2 regions of the Pseudalkalibacillus sp. A8 genome follow, and region 2 is predicted to be linked to the other one. Evidence: a T-box and tRNA genes for the amino acid it is inferred to sense, from the RefSeq annotation. Region 2 holds a T-box; the other holds one or more tRNA genes.
The links. The T-box of region 2 lies ahead of thrS (threonine--tRNA ligase). A T-box ahead of a tRNA ligase gene usually reads a tRNA of that ligase, here a tRNA-Thr.

Region 1 (8,794 bases), 2.6 Mb from region 2:
ATCAATAAACGAATAGAACTATTGTTACTGGCCAATGAATTCTCGTTGTCCGCTAAAACTGAACTTGGATCACGCCACCTCAAAGACATCATGAATACGCGGCCGGAAACTTGGTCGTTTTATGAATTGATGGTACATCCTGAAATGGAAGATTATAAAATTGATCTAGGTGCCATGATCGAGCATCTGATCGAAAAGGAATATATCCAAGTCATTCGACAGGATACGAAGGGAATAGGGATCTTCCATAGGACGTATCGGTTTAAGAATTAATAGCAAAAAAGTTATTGACACTCAAATATGAGCATGATATATTATATCTCGTCGCTGCGAAAGCGGCGGGATTTTGTTTTAAAAAAAGTTATTGACAGTCGGGTTTACAGATGGTATTCTATAAAGGTCGCTGTTAAAGACTTCGACAACAAAAAACATCAATAAAAGACATCTGATTTTGTTCTTATTATTGATGGGGAAGCTCTTTGAAAACTGAACAAAAGCCAAGCGTGAAACGGGTCTTTTATAAGAACCCTGAATCAATTTCGATTTACATTTAATGAGCAATCAAACACTTTATTGGAGAGTTTGATCCTGGCTCAGGACGAACGCTGGCGGCGTGCCTAATACATGCAAGTCGAGCGGACCAACGAGGAGCTTGCTCCTCAGAGGTCAGCGGCGGACGGGTGAGTAACACGTGGGCAACCTGCCTGTAAGACTGGGATAACTCCGGGAAACCGGGGCTAATACCGGATAACATTCTCCTCTGCATAGAGGAGGATTAAAAGATGGCTTCGGCTATCACTTACAGATGGGCCCGCGGCGCATTAGCTAGTTGGTGAGGTAAGGGCTCACCAAGGCGACGATGCGTAGCCGACCTGAGAGGGTGATCGGCCACACTGGGACTGAGACACGGCCCAGACTCCTACGGGAGGCAGCAGTAGGGAATCTTCGGCAATGGACGAAAGTCTGACCGAGCAACGCCGCGTGAGTGAGGAAGGCCTTCGGGTCGTAAAGCTCTGTTGTTAGGGAAGAACAAGTACCGTTCGAACAGGGCGGTACCTTGACGGTACCTAACCAGAAAGCCACGGCTAACTACGTGCCAGCAGCCGCGGTAATACGTAGGTGGCAAGCGTTGTCCGGAATTATTGGGCGTAAAGCGCGCGCAGGCGGTCTCTTAAGTCTGATGTGAAAGCCCACGGCTCAACCGTGGAGGGTCATTGGAAACTGGGGGACTTGAGTACTGGAGAGGAGAGTGGAATTCCATGTGTAGCGGTGAAATGCGTAGATATATGGAGGAACACCAGTGGCGAAGGCGGCTCTCTGGCCAGTAACTGACGCTGAGGCGCGAAAGCGTGGGGAGCAAACAGGATTAGATACCCTGGTAGTCCACGCCGTAAACGATGAGTGCTAGGTGTTGGGGGGTTCCACCCTCAGTGCTGACGTTAACACATTAAGCACTCCGCCTGGGGAGTACGACCGCAAGGTTGAAACTCAAAGGAATTGACGGGGGCCCGCACAAGCAGTGGAGCATGTGGTTTAATTCGAAGCAACGCGAAGAACCTTACCAGGTCTTGACATCCTTCGCTACTTCCAGAGATGGAAGGTTCCCCTTCGGGGGACGAAGTGACAGGTGGTGCATGGTTGTCGTCAGCTCGTGTCGTGAGATGTTGGGTTAAGTCCCGCAACGAGCGCAACCCTTGATCTTAGTTGCCAGCATTCAGTTGGGCACTCTAAGGTGACTGCCGGTGACAAACCGGAGGAAGGTGGGGACGACGTCAAATCATCATGCCCCTTATGACCTGGGCTACACACGTGCTACAATGGATGGTACAAAGGGCAGCAAAACCGCGAGGTTGAGCGAATCCCATAAAGCCATTCTCAGTTCGGATTGCAGGCTGCAACTCGCCTGCATGAAGCCGGAATTGCTAGTAATCGCGGATCAGCATGCCGCGGTGAATACGTTCCCGGGCCTTGTACACACCGCCCGTCACACCACGAGAGTTTGTAACACCCGAAGTCGGTGAGGTAACCTTTTGGAACCAGCCGCCGAAGGTGGGACAGATGATTGGGGTGAAGTCGTAACAAGGTAGCCGTATCGGAAGGTGCGGCTGGATCACCTCCTTTCTAAGGAGTCCTTTATGGACATGGAACACGCTTTGGCTTTTGTTTAGTTTTGAAAGAGCTCATTCTCTTTCAAAACATTGTTCCTTGAAAACTAGATAATGAAATTCTTGAAAACAAGACATCGAAAACGTCATTTAATGACAAGTAAGAAGTGTAAGTTCATTCATAACGTGGTTAAGTTATGAAGGGCGCACGGTGGATGCCTTGGCACTAGGAGCCGAAGAAGGACGGGACGAACACCGATATGCCTCGGGGAGCTGTAAGTAAGCTTTGATCCGGGGATTTCCGAATGGGGGAACCCACTGCCCGTAATGGGGTAGGATCCATACCTGAATTCATAGGGTATGAGAAGGCAGACCTGGGGAACTGAAACATCTTAGTACCCAGAGGAAGAGAAAGCAATCGCGATTTCCTGAGTAGCGGCGAGCGAAACGGAAACAGCCCAAACCAAGAGGCTTGCCTCTTGGGGTTGTAGGACACTCTATACGGAGTAAGAAAGGAACGGCGTAGGCGAAGCGGTCTGGAAAGGCCCGCCAGAGGAGGTAACAGCCCTGTAGCCAAAACGTCGTTCCCTCCAGAGTGGATCCTGAGTACGGCGGGACACGTGAAACCCCGTCGGAAGCTGGGAGGACCATCTCCCAAGGCTAAATACTCCCTAGTGACCGATAGTGAACCAGTACCGTGAGGGAAAGGTGAAAAGCACCCCGGAAGGGGAGTGAAAGAGATCCTGAAACCGTGTGCCTACAAGTAGTCGGAGCCCATTAACGGGTGACGGCGTGCCTTTTGTAGAATGAACCGGCGAGTTACGATAACGTGCAAGGTTAAGTCGCAGAGACGGAGCCGCAGCGAAAGCGAGTCTGAACAGGGCGCATGAGTACGTTGTCGTAGACCCGAAACCGAGTGATCTACCCATGTCCAGGGTGAAGTTCAGGTAACACTGAATGGAGGCCCGAACCCACGCACGTTGAAAAGTGCGGGGATGAGGTGTGGGTAGGGGTGAAATGCCAATCGAACTCGGAGATAGCTGGTTCTCCCCGAAATAGCTTTAGGGCTAGCCTCGTGGTGAGAGTTCTGGAGGTAGAGCACTGATTGGACTAGGGGTCCCCACAGGATTACCGAATTCAGTCAAACTCCGAATGCCAGGAACTTGTCCACGGGAGTCAGACTGCGAGTGATAAGATCCGTAGTCGAGAGGGAAACAGCCCAGACCATCAGCTAAGGTCCCCAAGTATACGTTAAGTGGAAAAGGATGTGGAGTTGCCCAGACAACCAGGATGTTGGCTTAGAAGCAGCCACCATTTAAAGAGTGCGTAATAGCTCACTGGTCGAGTGACTCTGCGCCGAAAATGTACCGGGGCTAAACGTATCACCGAAGCTATGGATTGTACCTAACGGTACAGTGGTAGGGGAGCGTTCGAAGGGCTGAGAAGCGAGACCGGAAGGACTCGTGGAGCGCTTTGAAGTGAGAATGCCGGTATGAGTAGCGAAAAGAGAAGTGAGAATCTTCTCCATCGAAAGCCCAAGGTTTCCTGAGGAAGGCTCGTCCGCTCAGGGTTAGTCGGGACCTAAGCCGAGGCCGAAAGGCGTAGGCGATGGCCAACAGGTTGATATTCCTGTACCACCTCCTTTCCGTTTGAGCAACGGGGGGACGCAGGAAGGTAGGGAGAGCGCGCTGATGGATATGCGCGTCCAAGCAGTCAGGCCGGTGGATAGGCAAATCCGTCCACCATACGGCGGAGCTGTGATGGCGAGGGAACTAGAGTACCGAAGTCCCTGATCCTACACTGCCAAGAAAAGCCTCTAGCGAGGAAAGAGGTGCCCGTACCGTAAACCGACACAGGTAGGCGAGGAGAGAATCCTAAGATGCTCGGGAGAACTCTCGTTAAGGAACTCGGCAAAATGACCCCGTAACTTCGGGAGAAGGGGTGCTCTGATAGGGTGCAAGCCCGAGAGAGCCGCAGTGAAAAGATCCAAGCGACTGTTTAGCAAAAACACAGGTCTCTGCGAAGCCGTAAGGCGAAGTATAGGGGCTGACACCTGCCCGGTGCTGGAAGGTTAAGAGGAGGGGTTATCCATTAGGAGAAGCTCTGAATCGAAGCCCCAGTAAACGGCGGCCGTAACTATAACGGTCCTAAGGTAGCGAAATTCCTTGTCGGGTAAGTTCCGACCCGCACGAAAGGTGCAACGACTTGGATACTGTCTCAACGAGAGACCCGGTGAAATTATAGTACCTGTGAAGATGCAGGTTACCCGCGACAGGACGGAAAGACCCCATGGAGCTTTACTGTAGCCTGATATTGGATTTTGGTATCGTTTGTACAGGATAGGTAGGAGCCAGAGAAGCCGGACCGCCAGGTTCGGTGGAGGCGTCGGTGGGATACTACCCTGACGGTATTGAAATTCTAACCCAGGACCGTGATCCGGTCCGGAGACAGTGTCAGGTGGGCAGTTTGACTGGGGCGGTCGCCTCCTAAAGTGTAACGGAGGCGCCCAAAGGTTCCCTCAGAATGGTTGGAAATCATTCGCAGAGTGTAAAGGCACAAGGGAGCTTGACTGCGAGACCTACAAGTCGAGCAGGGACGAAAGTCGGGCTTAGTGATCCGGTGGTTCCGCATGGAAGGGCCATCGCTCAACGGATAAAAGCTACCCTGGGGATAACAGGCTTATCTCCCCCAAGAGTCCACATCGACGGGGAGGTTTGGCACCTCGATGTCGGCTCATCGCATCCTGGGGCTGAAGTAGGTCCCAAGGGTTGGGCTGTTCGCCCATTAAAGCGGTACGCGAGCTGGGTTCAGAACGTCGTGAGACAGTTCGGTCCCTATCCGTCGCGGGCGCAGGAAATTTGAGAGGAGCTGTCCTTAGTACGAGAGGACCGGGATGGACACACCGCTGGTGTACCAGTTGTTCCGCCAGGAGCATAGCTGGGTAGCTACGTGTGGACGGGATAAGTGCTGAAAGCATCTAAGCATGAAGCCCCCCTCAAGATGAGATTTCCCATCGCGTTAAGCGAGTAAGATCCCTCAGAGATGATGAGGTTGATAGGTCTGGTGTGGAAGCGTGGTGACACGTGGAGCTGACAGATACTAATCGATCGAGGACTTAACCACTTTATTTAACATCGACGATGTTTTCAAGAACCGTTATCTAGTTTTGAGGGAACAGTATCCCTTGAATTTCATACAGTCTGGTGACGATGGCGAAGAGGTCACACCCGTTCCCATGCCGAACACGGAAGTTAAGCTCTTCAGCGCCAATGGTAATTGGGGGCTTCCCCCTGTGAGAGTAGGATGTCGCCGGGCTGATCATTTCGATCCACAGTAGCTCAGTGGTAGAGCTATCGGCTGTTAACCGATCGGTCGCAGGTTCGAGTCCTGCCTGTGGAGCCACGGAGAGCTGTCCGAGAGGTCGAAGGAGCACGATTGGAAATCGTGTGTGCGGTTTAAACCCGTACCGAGGGTTCGAATCCCTCGCTCTCCGCCATATGAACTATCTATACAACATAATTTTATTGGCCCCTTGGTCAAGTGGTTAAGACACCGCCCTTTCACGGCGGTAACACGGGTTCGAATCCCGTAGGGGTCACCATTCATATGGAGGATTAGCTCAGCTGGGAGAGCACCTGCCTTACAAGCAGGGGGTCGGCGGTTCGATCCCGTCATCCTCCACCATTTAAGACATAACTTGTCCATATACTAATATCGTCGCGGGGTGGAGCAGTCTGGTAGCTCGTCGGGCTCATAACCCGAAGGTCGTAGGTTCAAATCCTATCCCCGCAACCAATTTAAGTTCATCATAATTTCGATCAATGAACATATGGAGTACCCGAAGGGGTGCACAACCAAATGGACCCGTGGTGTAGGGGTTAACATGCCTGCCTGTCACGCAGGAGATCGCCGGTTCGAATCCGGTCGGGTCCGCCATTTAAAAACAAATTTAGCATTTATACATCTTGGCTCGATAGCTCAGTCGGTAGAGCAGAGGACTGAAAATCCTCGTGTCGGCGGTTCGATTCCGTCTCGAGCCACCATGTTGCTGGCCTAGCTCAATTGGTAGAGCAACTGACTTGTAATCAGTAGGTTGGGGGTTCAAGTCCTCTGGCCAGCACCATTTTCATTTATATGCAGAGTTTGGTTCTGATTCCTGAAATTAGGTCTTGAATCACTTTGTAATCTGTACTACAATATAAATTGTCTCTTTTGGAGGGGTAGCGAAGTGGCTAAACGCGGCGGACTGTAAATCCGCTCCCTCCGGGTTCGGCGGTTCGAATCCGTCCCCCTCCACCATTTAGGGGTATAGTTTAACGGTAGAACAGAGGTCTCCAAAACCTCCAGTGTGGGTTCGATTCCTACTACCCCTGCCAATTTATATTTTAAAACCTTAATTATGGCGATTGTGGCGAAGTGGTTAACGCACCGGATTGTGGTTCCGGCATTCGTGGGTTCGATTCCCATCAGTCGCCCCATATGCGTTGGGCTATAGCCAAGCGGTAAGGCAACGGACTTTGACTCCGTCATGCGTTGGTTCGAATCCAGCTAGCCCAGCCATTTTCGCGGAAGTAGTTCAGTGGTAGAACACCACCTTGCCAAGGTGGGGGTCGCGGGTTCGAATCCCGTCTTCCGCTCCATTCAACTTAAAAGAATTGCCGAAAGTGGTACTCCATTTTTGCGTAAAGCATAAAATGAGGTATGGCGGCATAGCCAAGTGGTAAGGCACGGGTCTGCAAAACCCTTATCCCCCGGTTCGAATCCGGGTGCCGCCTCCATCTAAACTACCCAGCCGGGGTGGTGGAATTGGCAGACACACAGGACTTAAAATCCTGCGGTAGGTGACTACCGTGCCGGTTCAAGTCCGGCCCTCGGCACCATTAACTTAATAGTAATATATATAGACACATGCCGGTGTGGCGGAATTGGCAGACGCGCACGACTCAAAATCGTGTTCCTCACGGAGTGTCGGTTCGACCCCGACCACCGGTACCATTACATACTCAACATCCCCTACAATATGTAAGGGATGTTTTTTGATTGCTTTCCTGTAAACTTTTGACTTGTTTAGATTTGTACAAGCGGGGGAATGCCTAGAAATACAAACAAAGAAGGAGGAGATATGATGCGTTATCTATTAGCTGTTTTGCTTCCGCCTCTTGCAGTATTTCTACATGGCAGCAAGTCACAAACGTTGATCAATATCGTACTTACAATCATTGCGTGGCTGCCTGGTGCTATCCATGCTTTATTGGTCGTCAATAAAGGACACTCACAAAGTCTAGCTTAATGAAAAAAACCTCCTTTTAATTGGAGGTTTTGTACATATTTTTATTCGATTGTACTTATAATGATTAAAACAAGTTTAACGCAGTGCTTCGGTAATTACGGGGTGTTGCGTTTTTTTATGTCATAGTCAGCCAAAGGGAGCCATGCTCCATCGTTCATTCGATGATTTCAGATTGAGCTTTTCCGCCATGGATTTGGACAAACATCTTCTCAATTGCTTGGAGCATTTCCGTTACATCTGAATCAGGAAGGGAAGGCTGAAAATAGACGAAATGAAGTGCTTGCGTCGTCTGTTCTGTAACCATGGTCTTTTTTGAATCAACGATTGGACTTCCGAAAGGACCACTATCGTCCCTTGTTAGTATTTTATTTTTCATATCGACTACACGGCCATTTATACCTTCGTATTCATCACCATCAGATCCGATATCTAAGAGTACATTTCCATCAATCTTTGCTTGATCATAGATACCAAGCGGGATTTGATATTGTAAGGAGAAAAAATTGTTGGTATCGGCTGCTGAGTGAATGGCACCTAACTGGGATCCTTTATATATTCTCCGAAGCAGTGCTTCTGAAGATGGACGGTAACGAGCTGGATCAGTACCAACCTTTTTGAAAATCTTGCGCCATTCCTGAATCGGCTCTATTGATGAAATAGGCTTGGATTCTGCTTCAAGCATCAGGGATTCTTGAAAAAGCTGTAACCGGCCCGCTAACATTTTAGGTGATTCATCAACCGTGATATCATTGTAATGAATGATCCCTATTTTAAAATCTGGAAGAAGTTCTTTCAGTTTATCTGAGATGGATATGTTCATAATGCTTCACCTCATCGTTTTATGTATTTTTCATTAGTGTACCATACAAGAATTTTAAGTATGAAAAGGAGTGCTTATCATCAATGCAACACCTCCAGCAATTACTTCAAAGAATAGATGGAAAAGGATATAAAGCATATAAAGATATTCGTGGCAGCTATCGTTTTAACGACTTTACATTGCATATCGATTATGTCCAGGGGGACCCGTTTGCTTCGCCGTCTAAAATAAGAATGGCGATTCCTAGGACGAAAACCATCCTGAAGCAAGAATGGGAATCGACATCAGCCCGAAAAACAAGTGTGGAGGATACGATTGCAAGAATTGTGGCTCAAGCGATCAACAATACGGATCAAAGGGCTGGCGGTACTGGTAAAAGTGGGTTGATTTCGATTGATCAACCGGGACAAGAGGTATTACAGCGGACGGCTGTTCAGCTTACTCCTGACACTGTCACCATTTGTCTATCCATCGGACTTCCTGCAAAGGGACGCAGTGTACTCGGACGTCAGGCTCAGAAAATGCTTCTCTCGATCCTACCGCAGATTTTAAAGGATTCCATTTTCTCCATTACCGAAA
Region 2 (8,794 bases):
TGGTATGAGCAAGTACAAGGTGCATTTTATGGAGGTGAAAAATTTAAAAAATTAACTTGCAAAAAATATAGAAAAGCAGTATACTGTTCATCGTGAACTTCAAGTTATAAGCAATTTAGGAACTGGATACTACTTAAAGGGTTAGGACCTCTTTGGACTAACTTTCCCCCGTGGTAACATTCCATTTCCGCATGCTTTTGAAGGCATGATTAATCTTAAAGGGGGACTATGCAGATGGATACAATGGGACGTCATGTGATTGCTGAGTTATGGGGTTGTGATGTTGAGAAGTTGAACAATATGCCTTATATTGAACAACTTTTTGTAGAAGCGGCGCTTAAATCAGGTGCAGAGGTAAGAGAAGTTGCTTTTCATAAATTTGCACCTCATGGAGTAAGTGGAGTCGTGATCATTTCTGAATCACACTTAACAATTCACAGTTTTCCAGAGCATGGTTATGCAAGCATTGATGTTTATACATGTGGTGATCTTGATCCTAATGTCGCTGCAGATTATATCGCAGAGGCACTTGGTGCTTCTTCCAAAGAAAATGTAGAACTTCCAAGAGGTATGGGTCCAGTTAAAGTTGGCCAGAAGAAGGTCTCAGCATATTAATAATGACAAAAAAACTAACAAGGTGTGCAGCTGCACACCTTTTTTAAATGGAAGAATTTGTTGAATTTTAAATTTAACTTTAAGAAAGGGTTTAATACTTTCTTCAGTATAAGCGTACAAGCTGGTCACTTCGGAAGCAACATTCCGCACGAAGGAAAAGCATTTGCTTTTTCGAGTAACTAAGGCTCAGCTTTCATCAAGGTCTTGCCAAGTTTTCTTTATACCTCATGACATAAGGGCAACTACTCTTCGCGGAAAGGGAGGTGAGTTTCGCAAAAATATACAATTACATTTAATAGAGCCATATGGAAAATTTAGGAGGACCCGAGTTGATTTGAAAATATCTTGTCACGGGGACACCTTTCTACTATCATTATATCTAAGGATAATTTTACAATTCGACTAAACATGACATTATATAAAGCGAAGTTTATCGATATGGGGTTGGTTAAATGCGTTGTCCAAATTGTCAAAATAATGGCACCAGAGTGTTGGATTCTCGCCCGGTCCATGGCGGGCGTTCGATTCGCAGACGCAGAGAGTGTGAAAAATGTAATTATCGGTTCACCACTTTTGAAACAGTGGAAGAGATTCCTCTTGTGGTTGTAAAAAAAGAGGGTACCAGAGAAGAATTTAACCGGGACAAGCTGTTACGTGGTTTGATCAAAGCTTGTGAAAAACGTCCGGTACCGCTTGAAGTTTTAGAGGAAGTCGTAAATACTGTCGAAAAAGATTTACGAAATGATGGCTCTTCGGAAATCCAAAGTAAAGAAATTGGTGAACGTGTAATGGACCATTTAGCAAAGATTGACGAAGTAGCTTATGTCCGATTTGCGTCTGTTTATAGACAATTCAAGGATATCAACGTATTTATCGATGAACTGAAAGATCTATTAAAACGAGAGAACGAGTAAAGAGCTTACATATACATAAGCTCTTTTTTCACTTACAATTAAAGAAAGTATAAAATCCTTTCTTCAGAATAGCGCAACTATGCTCTATTAACTCGATTATTGAATGATAAAGGTGAAGCTTATGCAAAATCATTGGAAAGAATTACTTCCTGTCGATCGCTTTCAAGTATATAGCAGGGGAAGGATACAAGCTGAAGAATTGAAGATGGTCACCCTGTTATATCAACCATTGGTAGGTGCAAAAGCATATAGTCTATATATGACTCTTTTCAGTGAAAACCTAAATGGAATGACTTCTCACCATACATTGATGAACCAGACGCAAATGAATATGCAGCAGATTTTTGAAGAACGAAAAAAACTTGAGGCAATTGGACTTTTAAAGACATATCGTAAACGAATTGACGAGGACCGGATTTTCATATATGAACTACAACCGATACTACAACCGGAGCAATTTTTCAAGGACGATGTGTTAAGTGTCTATTTATATGGACGTTTGGGTAAGCAAAGATATCTTGAAGTAAGGAACCGGTTCGTCATGAAAACAGAACAGCATGACGAATTCGATGATATTACGGCTAGCTTTAATGATGTATTCTCATCATTACATGCATCGGAGATCAGAGCAGCGACAGACTCCGAAATCCACCAGTCCATTTCTAATTCTAATGATCAAACTGGAGATCTTACAGGCAGTGCTCCGAACTTTTCCGAAGACGATTTCGATTTCAATGTACTTGAACGGGACTTGAGCAGCTTCATTATTCCTTCAGAAGTTTTGACAGATGGTATTCGTGAATCCATTCATCGCCTTGCGTTCATTTATCAAATATCTCCGCTTGATATGAGTAGTATCGTCCAGCAGGCTTATTTCCGGGATGAGCAACTTACCCCGTACTCTTTAAGACAAGAGGTACAGCGTTGGTATAAGATTGAAAAGCCAGGGCAATTGCCACGATTAAGTGAACGAAGTCAAACGAATACCCCGATTCAAAAGAATAAGGGAGATTTATCACCCGAGGAAATGATGATAAAGACCTTCGAGACGATTTCACCACGTGCATTGCTTGAAAAATACAGTGAGGGAGGCCGTGCTGCTAGTGCCGACCTTAAGCTGATCGATTCCATCATGTTCGATCAGAAGCTTTCAGCAGGCGTCATCAACGTACTGATCGATTATGTATTGAATACAAACGATATGAAATTGATCCACGGTCATGTTGAAAAAATCGCAAGCCAGTGGAAGCGTAAAAAAATATCCTCTGTCAAAGAAGCGATGGAACTGGCTAAAGCAGAGCATAAAAGTTATCAAGCCTATCAACAAAAATCAAAACCGAGCAGGCCGGCTCAACAGAAGAATGTCAGAAAGGACAAACTTCCTAAATGGATGGATTCACCTAAACCAGATAAAGAAAAACAACAGGTTTCAGAAAACGATGAAAAATGGCTTGAAGAATATTTGAAAGGTCTATAGGGGGTGCACAACGTGAAATCCATATCAGAATCGATGAAAAGTTTTACCGAACGTTCAAATGTAGAAAGAGAATTAATCGAAGTGAAGAAAAAGGTGTTGTCGCATCCCGACTGGAAGGCGTTTCATCGAGCAAATCCAGAAGTGACGATAGAAATGATCAACAAGAGTCTTCCGAGATTAGTGGAGTTTATAGAAGGAACCAGGAATTGTAAAGGATGTATGGATCTGAAGAGTTGTCGAAACATGATCAAAGGATACGAGCCCCAGTTGTTCATAAACGGTCAGATCATCGATGTAACTTACAATCGCTGTCCTAGTAAAGTAGCTAACGATGAGATGGAAAGTTTACAATCGTTGATCAAAAGTTATTTCATCCCGAAGGATATCCTTGCTGCCACGTTTGATCAATTTGATAAAAAGGACAAAGAGAGGTATCAAGCGACATTGAATGCTGCAGAGTTTGTAAAAGCAGTCTCTAGTCCTGAAGGCTCGTCTCAAGGTCTCTATGTACACGGAGAGTTCGGCGTAGGAAAGACCTTCCTCATGGGGGCAATGGCAAACGCCCTGGCTAAAAAGAACATCCAAACGATACTTGTGTATACTCCTGACTTTTTTAGAGAAATGAAATCATCAATTGGGGATCAGACAGTAGATGAAAAGTTGAATGTGATCAAAAAAGCACCAGTATTAGTCCTCGATGATATCGGTGCTGAAACGATGTCTAGCTGGATACGAGATGAAGTATTAGGTTCGATATTACAGCATCGCATGATGGAGAAACTCCCGACATGCTATACGTCAAATTACGATTATGAGGAACTTGAAGGTCATCTCGCCTATTCTCAAAAAGGCGGGATTGAACAATTGAAGGCGAAGCGTATTATGGAACGGATCAAACATTTTACAACTCCAATATCGCTCGGTGGAGAAAATCGACGTCAAAAATAAATGGAACAGGCTCTGTCATACTTATAGGACAGAGTCTTTTCCTTTTGACAGCTTTCGTTAGAATAATCTTTCTTGATGTTCATATATTGTAACAATGATTGTGGACAAGGAGGATTAAGGTTGGTTACGATTCACTTTTTGGATGAAAAGGAAGGACATTATTTGTATAAACGAATCAATAAATTACTCAATAACCAAAACATATCCAACCGGTCGACTCCAATAAGGCTTCAATATACAGATGAAAACACATTGGAGATCGATTTAGATCACCGTGATCCGGTCAGTGACATGTTGAAGCCGACGATTTTACTTTTCTTAGCGAAGCATATCATACGAACGAGGGAAGATGCCTGGATATTAAGAATCCTGGAGAACAACTTTTATTTTACGGATATAGATGAACAACTTCAGATCCTATCCATTGCTCAGTCTCTTATCGAAGGAAATTCTGAAAACATCCCCTTAGTCAGTAAGTTCCCATCAAGAGAAGATATGATCGTCGATGCATTGGAGGACTTTTTTGACTCTGAAATGATCTTTTCCTATGAATCTTTTTTGCAATTCCGCTTGAAACCATATCGGGAACTATTAACAAAATATATTGAATGTGCGATAGATGAATTCAAGTACGAACAGGAGTACCAGGATTTTATCAATCAATTGCGTCAATTCGTCAAATCAAGGGTTTCTTTGTTTTCGACTGTTCATCTTAAGCATGAGCGTAATCAGTTCAGGATTTATAATGAACATTACTATGAGTTGACTAAACAAGATATTGAACAGCTTACGAAGGGTAAAGGGAAAGCCCATTTGCAGTCCATAGCTTCGGATTTGCTGAAAATATTGATCGAAATAGCTCCAGAAAGAATTTATCTGTATACCGATGTTGAAGATGACTCGATGAACCGTACCATTCAGAATGTCTTCCAGGAACGTGTCCGTATCCTTCCTAACCGTAAGTTTTCAGTTAACTAGCAAAATTTTATATTTGGTATTTTTAGGCTTGATTTTCTTTGGTAGACTGCATATAATACTACATAACAATCAACAATACCAAAGTAATGACGAGGATATGAGTCTTTTGATACTGGTTTCCAGAGAGAAGAGAATCAGCTGAAATCTCTTCACCAAGTAAAAAGTACTTACCACCTCTGAACTTCAACGGAGAAATTATAAGTAACCGTTGACGGTAAATGACCGTTAAATGATACCAAGCGCCGACATGTAATGTTGTCGGAACGAGGGTGGAACCGCGAGCAAACACTCGTCCCTTTTCCAGGGATGGGTGTTTTTTTAATTCCATTTTATTTGACGGAAAAAGTGTTTTTCTAGTTTGCGCAAAGCTAGTTGACTAACGTTGTATTAAATAATGTAGGAGTGTGAACGACCATGTCTAAGGTGAAAATTACTTTTCCGGATGGAGCAGTCAAGGAGTTTGATAAAGGCGTTACAACAGAAGAGATCGCCGCATCAATCAGCCCAGGCTTGAAAAAGAAAGCCATCGCTGGAAAACTTGATGATCAGTTGCTCGATCTACGGCAACCGATTGAACAGGACGGTACGATTACAATCGTCATGCCTGACTCTGAAGAAGGGCTTGAAATCATCCGTCACAGCACAGCTCATTTGATGGCACAAGCAATCAAGCGTGTGTTTTCAGATCAGAAAGTAAAGCTTGGTGTAGGGCCGACTATTGAAAACGGGTTCTACTATGATATTGATATGGAGCACCGCCTCACTGAAGAAGATTTCCCTAAGATTGAAAAAGAAATGAAGAAAATTGTGGATGAAAACCTTGAAATCACTCGTGAGGAAGTGAGTCGGGAAGAGGCAATCCGTCGATATGAAGAGCTCGGAGACGAACTTAAAGTCGAGTTGGTCGAGGCGATTCCAGAAGGAGAAAAGATCACATTCTATCAGCAGGGAGAATTTTTCGATCTTTGCCGAGGTGTCCATGTCCCGCAAACAAGCAAACTAAAGATTTTCAAGTTGATGAACATCTCTGGGGCATACTGGAGAGGTGATAGCGATAATCAAATGCTTCAACGTGTTTACGGTACAGCGTTCAATAAAAAATCAGAGCTTGAAGAGCATCTGTATTTCCTTGAGGAAGCGAAGGAACGTGACCACCGTAAACTAGGAAAGGAATTAGAGATTTTTACAATATCACAAAAGGTCGGTCAAGGACTGCCGATCTGGCTTCCTAAAGGCGCAACAATCCGCAGAGTCATCGAACGTTATATCGTCGATACTGAAGTAAAGCTTGGCTATGATCACGTATATACACCCCATCTTGGCAGTGTAGAGCTTTACAAGACTTCCGGTCACTGGGACCATTACCAGGAGGATATGTATCCTGCAATCGAAATGGATAACGAACAGCTTGTTCTCCGTCCGATGAACTGCCCGCACCATATGATGATTTATAAAAACGCATTGCACAGCTACCGTGATCTACCTGTTCGTATTGCTGAGCTCGGCACCATGCACCGCCATGAAATGTCTGGAGCACTTGCAGGGTTACAACGTGTGCGCTCCATGACATTGAATGATGCACACATTTTCGTAAGACCTGATCAGTTGAAAGAAGAATTCATCCGAGTCGTGCAACTTATTCAGAAAGTTTACAAGGATTTCGGAATCACTGACTACAAATTCCGTCTTTCCTATCGTGACCCTGAAGATAAAGAGAAGTATGTCGATAATGATGAAATGTGGGAAAAAGCACAAGCCCTCTTGAAAGAGACAATGGAAGACATGGACCTGAATTATGTGGAAGCGGAAGGCGAAGCAGCCTTCTACGGACCGAAGCTTGATGTCCAAGTAAGAACTGCCCTTGGAAAAGAGGAAACGCTCTCCACCGTACAGCTTGACTTCCACTTGCCAGAACGTTTTGATCTTATTTACAAAGGCAGCGACGGCCAAGACCATCGTCCGGTTGTCATCCATAGAGGTGTCGTTTCAACAATGGAACGCTTTGTCGCCTTCTTGATTGAAGAATACAAAGGTGCGCTTCCTACTTGGTTAACGCCAGTCCAAGCGAAAATCATCCCTGTTTCTGGGGTGCATATGGACTATGCCTATAAAGTGCAGGAAGAACTGAAGTCGAACGGTTTCCGTGTCGAGGTCGATTCCCGTGAAGAGAAGATCGGCTATAAGATCCGTGAAGCACAAATGCAGAAAGTCCCTTATATGCTCGTAGTCGGGGACCAGGAAATCGAGTCCAACGCTGTCAATGTACGGAAGTACGGCGAGCAGGATTCCGAAACTGTTTCACTTGAGAGCTTCAAAGAAAGTCTTAAAGCAGAAATAGAGCATAGTTAAATTAAGAGAGAGATGACTGTACTGAATCGGTCATCTCTTTTTTCTATGAGGGCATTGTGAATGTTGATATTGATACAACTTGCTTCATTCGAAATTCTCGACACTCAAGCGGGAAAAGCGAGACGGGCGAGATCCCGCAGCGATTTAAGGATCTTCGAGTATAATAATGAACTTCGACTAAATACCACCACGTCCTGTGGTGAATGTCGAAGTCAGTACATCCTGTACAAGTACGTCCTGCGCCTGCGGTTACTCGGCGCAAAACTACAAGGATGGAATGTAAGTCCGTGGTCTTGTGGTGACGGCGAAGCCAGCATAAGGAAAGCTTCTAAGAATTCTCATCGCAGATACGAAAATAATTTCATTTTTATGTTGAGATCCATGTGCAAGTGAGGAGGCTCACGGATCGCCCGCGGAAAGGAAGGAATTTCGCAGAAATCAACAATGAAGAATAACAGTGCCTTTATATTACCCCTTGATTTTTTTCCTGAAATCAATTACGCTATATAGGTTGAAACGAAGCCATAGTGTTGGCTTGACAGCAGTATGACATCGATGATATGATTCTAATGTGAAAATATAATCGTATATTCTTGTAAACAAGCAGAAGCACCCGCTTCTCACCTGATTGGCGTACGATCGTACAGCTGGCAGGTACAAATGATTCAGCTTTCGATAATGATCGGAACCTTTCAGTGTGGGTGTGGTATGCGCCGACGCTTTTTCTATTTGTTTTGTAATAAACATTGAAGTAGATTTGCTTTACTTTACAAGAAAAGATTAGGTTGTAAAAATCGATGGAGGTGGCTCATTATTAGTAAGGACATGATGGTCAACGATGGCATTCGCGCTCGCGAAGTTCGCCTGATTGGCGCCAATGGAGATCAAATTGGCGTAAAATCTCGTCAAGAAGCACTTGAAATTGCAGCAAATGCAAATCTGGATCTTGTTCTTGTTGCACCTAATGCGAAACCGCCAGTGTGCCGAATTATGGACTATGGTAAGTATCGTTATGAGCAACAGAAAAAAGAAAAAGAAGCGCGTAAAAATCAAAAGACGATTACGACGAAGGAAGTTCGTCTTAGCCCGAATATTGAAGAACACGATTTCAACACAAAGCTTCGTAATGCGAGAAAGTTCCTTGAAAAAGGGAACAAAGTTAAAGCGTCCATCCGTTTCCGAGGACGTGCGATCACTCACTCCGAATTAGGACGTGACGTGCTCATGCGTATGGCAAAGGAATGTGAGGATCTTGGAACGATTGAATCCAAGCCTAAAATGGAAGGCCGCAGTATGTTTTTGATTCTTGCTCCAATCGAAAGTAAATAACTTTCAACATTGGAAGGGGATCTTGAACGGAATTTCTTCGAACAAGTAACCAAAGGAGGAACTTTACTATGCCTAAAATGAAAACTCATAAAGGGACTGCTAAGCGATTCAAGAAAACTGGTAGTGGCAAATTGAAGCGTTCACACGCATTCACTAGCCACATGTTCCGTAACAAGTCTCAAAA

Region 1: it has a tRNA-Thr gene. The T-box ahead of thrS (threonine--tRNA ligase) is inferred to sense a tRNA for this amino acid. The anticodon was not compared.

What each region holds. Positions count from the first base shown of each region.
Region 1 covers NZ_CP174509.1:704,719-713,512, forward strand. Annotated here, with positions in the region: gene ACJROX_RS03720 (nucleotidyltransferase-like protein) at 1-273, shown strand, start outside; rRNA gene ACJROX_RS03725 (16S ribosomal RNA) at 571-2,121, shown strand; rRNA gene ACJROX_RS03730 (23S ribosomal RNA) at 2,294-5,228, shown strand; rRNA gene rrf (5S ribosomal RNA) at 5,305-5,420, shown strand; tRNA gene ACJROX_RS03740 (tRNA-Asn) at 5,433-5,507, shown strand; tRNA gene ACJROX_RS03745 (tRNA-Ser) at 5,509-5,601, shown strand; tRNA gene ACJROX_RS03750 (tRNA-Glu) at 5,632-5,706, shown strand; tRNA gene ACJROX_RS03755 (tRNA-Val) at 5,714-5,789, shown strand; tRNA gene ACJROX_RS03760 (tRNA-Met) at 5,824-5,900, shown strand; tRNA gene ACJROX_RS03765 (tRNA-Asp) at 5,966-6,041, shown strand; tRNA gene ACJROX_RS03770 (tRNA-Phe) at 6,073-6,148, shown strand; tRNA gene ACJROX_RS03775 (tRNA-Thr) at 6,153-6,228, shown strand; tRNA gene ACJROX_RS03780 (tRNA-Tyr) at 6,320-6,404, shown strand; tRNA gene ACJROX_RS03785 (tRNA-Trp) at 6,408-6,481, shown strand; tRNA gene ACJROX_RS03790 (tRNA-His) at 6,508-6,583, shown strand; tRNA gene ACJROX_RS03795 (tRNA-Gln) at 6,591-6,665, shown strand; tRNA gene ACJROX_RS03800 (tRNA-Gly) at 6,671-6,745, shown strand; tRNA gene ACJROX_RS03805 (tRNA-Cys) at 6,809-6,883, shown strand; tRNA gene ACJROX_RS03810 (tRNA-Leu) at 6,897-6,985, shown strand; tRNA gene ACJROX_RS03815 (tRNA-Leu) at 7,016-7,100, shown strand; gene ACJROX_RS03820 (YqaE/Pmp3 family membrane protein) at 7,231-7,395, shown strand; gene ACJROX_RS03825 (B3/4 domain-containing protein) at 7,550-8,215, opposite strand; gene ACJROX_RS03830 (ABC-ATPase domain-containing protein) at 8,299-8,794, shown strand, end outside.
Region 2 covers NZ_CP174509.1:4,091,152-4,099,945, reverse strand. Annotated here, with positions in the region: gene speD (adenosylmethionine decarboxylase) at 235-615, shown strand; gene nrdR (transcriptional regulator NrdR) at 1,068-1,529, shown strand; gene ACJROX_RS21045 (replication initiation and membrane attachment family protein) at 1,651-3,006, shown strand; gene dnaI (primosomal protein DnaI) at 3,019-3,954, shown strand; gene ytxC (sporulation protein YtxC) at 4,075-4,932, shown strand; T-box leader at 5,010-5,232, shown strand; gene thrS (threonine--tRNA ligase) at 5,347-7,281, shown strand; ribosomal protein L20 leader region at 7,877-8,013, shown strand; gene infC (translation initiation factor IF-3) at 8,107-8,610, shown strand; gene rpmI (50S ribosomal protein L35) at 8,679-8,794, shown strand, end outside.